DNA from 2 places in the Hydrogenophaga bisanensis genome. Region 1 is predicted to be linked to the other one. Evidence: predicted binding sites of a transcription regulator. Region 1 holds the regulator's gene; the other holds the start of a gene.
The links. Region 1 encodes FNR, which switches genes on or off when oxygen is low (the NO sensors DNR and NnrR bind a similar motif). Its sites were predicted from a motif close to TTGATNNNNATCAA; they were not measured.
Positions count from the first base shown of each region.

Region 2: ACFQNJ_RS17410 (fatty acid desaturase) is a predicted target of FNR. The motif match lies at 750-763, and genes of this name have one in related genera.

Region 1 is NZ_JBHTBX010000001.1:179,791-181,991, forward strand. Features, by position in the region: gene hemN (oxygen-independent coproporphyrinogen III oxidase) at 1-644, opposite strand, end outside; gene fnr (fumarate/nitrate reduction transcriptional regulator Fnr) at 825-1,544, shown strand; gene ACFQNJ_RS00895 (hypothetical protein) at 1,588-1,881, opposite strand; gene ACFQNJ_RS00900 (FixH family protein) at 1,960-2,201, opposite strand, start outside.
Region 2 is NZ_JBHTBX010000016.1:17,293-19,493, reverse strand. Features, by position in the region: gene dcd (dCTP deaminase) at 134-703, shown strand; gene ACFQNJ_RS17410 (fatty acid desaturase) at 860-1,963, shown strand; gene ypfJ (KPN_02809 family neutral zinc metallopeptidase) at 2,166-2,201, shown strand, end outside.

The DNA.
Region 1 (2,201 bases):
CCGTAGATCAGATCCACATTGACCGATTCGAACCCGATCTTGCGGGCGGTTTCGACCAGCTTGAACACCTGCTCGGCCGGTTGCACACGATGAACCGCCTTCTGGACCGCCGGATCGAAGTCCTGCACGCCAAAACTGAGCCGGTTGAAGCCCAGTCGCGCCAGTGTCTGCAACCGCTGGTCGGTCACCGTGCGGGGATCCACCTCGATGGAGTATTCCCCCCCGGGCACTAGCGTGAAATTGCGGCGCAACATGGTCATGAGGTCTTCCAGCTCGGGGTCCGAGAGGAAGGTGGGTGTGCCGCCCCCCAGGTGAAGCTGGGACACGGCATGGCCCTTGCCGAAGTGCTGGACCTGAAGCTCGACCTCGCGGCTGAGATAGCGAAGGTACTCGGCCGCCCGCTCGTGGTGCTTGGTGATCACCTTGTTGCAGGCGCAGTAATAGCACACAGACTCGCAGAACGGAATGTGCACGTAAATCGACAGCGGCAGCGCCATGGACCCGGCCGCACGCTGTTCCAGTGCCTGGATGTAGTCGCTTTCAACAAACGCCTCCACGAACCGATCAGCGGTGGGATAGGAGGTGTAACGGGGACCGGGCACATCGAACCGCTTGAGCAGTTCGTCTGAAATGGCATGACTCACGGAAGATTCTCCAAACTTGTCTGGAACTGTGCACGAACGCATGCCTGCGCCCCTTGATCTTCATCAAGCGCCTGGCGACTACTGGGGAAACCACCGTCATCAAATCCGCGCCAGCACTGTGTTTCTCGACACCCGACAATCCTTTGGGTTAAGCTTGCGCGCGAAATACTCGCAAAAAGCATGGACATCCAAAGCATCAAAGTCGCCTGTTCGAGTTGCAACCTGCGGGAGTTGTGTCTGCCGATGGGCCTCAACGCGGACGAAATCGACAAGCTCGACAGCGTCATCAGCACACGCCGGCGGATCAAACGCGGGACGTCACTGTTCAACACCGGGGACAAATTCACCTCGCTGTACGCGGTCCGTTCAGGGTTCTTCAAGACCTGCATCACCACGGCAGATGGCCGGGATCAGGTGACCGGCTTCCAGATGACGGGCGAGATCATCGGCCTGGATGGCATCGTCAACGATCGGCACTCCTGTGATGCGATCGCGCTGGAGGATGCCGAAGTCTGTGTAATGCCTTTTGATCAGGTGGAGGAACTCTCCCGCGAGTTCACCACGCTCCAGCACCACGTGCACAAGATCATGAGCCGAGAGATCGTCCGCGATCATTCGGTGATGCTGCTGCTGGGCAGCATGCGGGCGGAAGAGCGTCTGGCGGCCTTCCTGCTGAACCTGGTGCAGCGCCTGCACGCGCGCGGGTTCTCCCAGTCGGAACTCATCCTGCGCATGACCCGCGAGGAGATTGGCAGCTATCTGGGCATGAAGCTGGAGACAGTCAGTCGCACCTTCTCCAAGTTCGTGGAGGAAGGCATCATCGAGGTGAAGCAGCGCTACGTGCACATCAAGGACACGGACGCCCTGCGAAAGATTGTCAACCCTCAGCCCTGCCGCTGAGTCGAGGGTTTGCCGAGGCGCAAGCAACGCGCCCCGGTATCAGTCAGTTGCAACCGTTGCGGGCGCAGTCCCTGGGTCGTTCGTCGGGCGGCACGGGACAGCGGTTGACCTCAAACGGGGACATCGCAAGCATGGTGGTGAGTGTGCTGGACGCCATGGCAAACACCCAGAAGACAAAGAACGCCAAGGTGTACACCGCCTGACGGGACATGGCCACCGGCTCGCCGAACCAGTGGAGATCACCCGGGTCGACCACCGCGAACACCAGCATTTCCATCACACCAGCGACCAGAAAAGCTGGCCAGGCAATCCACATCCATCTTTGGGCTTTTCCCATCGTCTGCTCTCCTGACTGACTGGTGAACGGATCCCCGGCATTCATACGGTGTGCGCCCAAGTCTGGGCGCACGAACCGTCACTTGCCCGCAGGCACCACCGGCGACGCGGCGTGGTTGCGCGCCTGATGGGCGGGCTGCATCCGGATGAGCGCCTCTTCCCGCGCCTTGCCTTCCAGATCCTTGGCGGCCGCCAGGTCCCGCTCGTACACGACCTTGTCCAGCACGGGGTCGGGGTTGCGCACCGCCAGGATGACCGTGGCAATGCCCGCCACGACCACCAGCAGCGGACCGCCGACGACCAGCCACATGTGCGGGACAC
Region 2 (2,201 bases), on a different contig from region 1:
CGGCAGGTGACACGTCAATCCTTTCGAAGTTGCTGAATTTTCAGAAAGTTCTGAAAACCATGAACACCGCCAGGGATTTCTCCGGCCGGCCTGCCTACAATCTCACCCCACACCACAGGCTGGAGCACACCGCATGAGCATCAAGAGCGACAAATGGATCCGCCGCATGGCCGAGCAGCACGGCATGATCGAGCCCTTCGAGCCCGGCCAGATCCGGCAGAACGCCGCCGGGCAGAAGATCGTCAGCTACGGCACCAGCAGCTATGGCTACGACATCCGCTGTGCGCCCGAATTCAAGGTCTTCACCAACATCCACAGCACGGTGGTGGACCCGAAAAATTTCGATGAGAAAAGTTTTGTCGACATCAACGCCGATGTCTGCATCATTCCGCCCAACAGTTTTGCGCTGGCGCGGACCATGGAATACTTCCGTATTCCCCGCAATGTGTTGACCGTGTGCCTCGGCAAGAGCACCTACGCCCGTTGCGGCATCATTGTCAACGTGACCCCGTTCGAGCCCGAATGGGAAGGCTACGTCACGCTGGAGTTCTCCAACACCACCCCGCTGCCGGCCAAGATCTACGCCGGTGAAGGCTGCGCCCAGGTGCTGTTCTTTGAAAGCGACGAAGTCTGCGAGACTAGCTATAAAGACCGCGGTGGCAAATACCAGGGCCAGGTGGGTGTGACGCTGCCCAAGACCTGAGCATCCAATCCCTTGGCGTGAACGTCATCACGCCGCCTGTCCTGGTTTGACCGATGTCAAGCAGGGTGTAAGCAAGTGCAGTTAGTATGCGGGCGCCCGCGGTGATGTCTGGCGGGTGCCCCTGCGCCGGGCGGTTGGCGTGAATTCCGGCCATCCATGTCCCAGAATCCTCCCGAGATCCATCCCCCCCAGCCTATTCCTGCCGACGCGCCGCTGCCCCACCGCAAGGTGATCCGCGGCTGGCTCACGCCCATCGCCGAACGAGAAACTGCCCGCGGCATCGTCTTGCTGGCGCTGGACTGGGTGATCTTCGCTGCGCTCATCGTCGGCACCGTGTTGCTGCAGGCCTGGTGGGCCAAGCTGCTGTGCGGTCTGGCCGCCGGCTTCGTCATCGGCCGCCTGTTCATCATCGGCCACGACGCCTGCCACCAGAGCTACACCCCGCACCGCGGCCTCAACCGCATTCTGGGGCGCATCGCCATGATGCCCTCGCTCACGCCCTATAGTCTGTGGGAAGTCGGCCACAACGTCGTGCACCACGGCTACACCAACCTCAAGGGCGTGGACTTCGTCTGGGCGCCCCTGACCAAAGAAGAGTTTGAGGCCCTGTCGCCTGGCCGCCGCGCCATGGAACGCATCTACCGCAGTGGCTGGGGTCCGGCCCTGTACTACCTGGTGGAAATGTGGTGGAACCGCATGTATTTCCCCCGCAAGAGCTACATGGGCACCCGCCGTGCCGAATTCACCTGGGACGGCGTCTTCGTCACCGCCACCGCCGCCGTGTGGATCGCCGCCCTGATCGGCGCCGCCTACGCCACCGAGCAATCGGCCTGGGCGCTGGTGGGCTATGGCTTCGTCATTCCCTTCCTGTTCTGGAACGCCATGATCGGCTTCGTGGTGTACGTGCACCACACCCACACCGCCGTGCAGTGGCACGACGACAAGCACGCCTGGGCCAAGGCCGCGCCCTTCGTGTCCACCACCGTGCACATGACCTTCCCGTTCAAGATCGGCGCGATGATGCACCACATCATGGAGCACACCGCCCACCACGTGGACATGAGCGTGCCGCTGTACAAGCTCAAGAACGCCCAGAAACTGCTGGAAGACACGCTGCCCGGCCGCATCATCATCCAGCACTTCTCGTGGCGCTGGTACTTTGAGACGGCGCGCAAGTGCAAGCTGTACGACTTCACCCGCCGCTGCTGGACCGACTTCCAGGGCCGCCCCACCAGCGACTTCAAGCCGGCCATCGCCTGATGGTCTGCCGGCCGGGGTGAGGGCCGGCTGCCACAGCGGCGGTACTGCATCACACCCGATCCCCTCAAACGGGCACCTTCGCCAGAAGGTGCCCGTTTTTCGTTGGGCGTTTGCGCTGGCCTTTGCATAATGCTTTGGTGCTCGCCATCTGGGCAGCATCAGGCGGCAAGGGAGCCGGTCACACCAGCAGAGGGGACGCGCCATGAAATGGGAAAACAACCGCCAGTCGGACAACGTG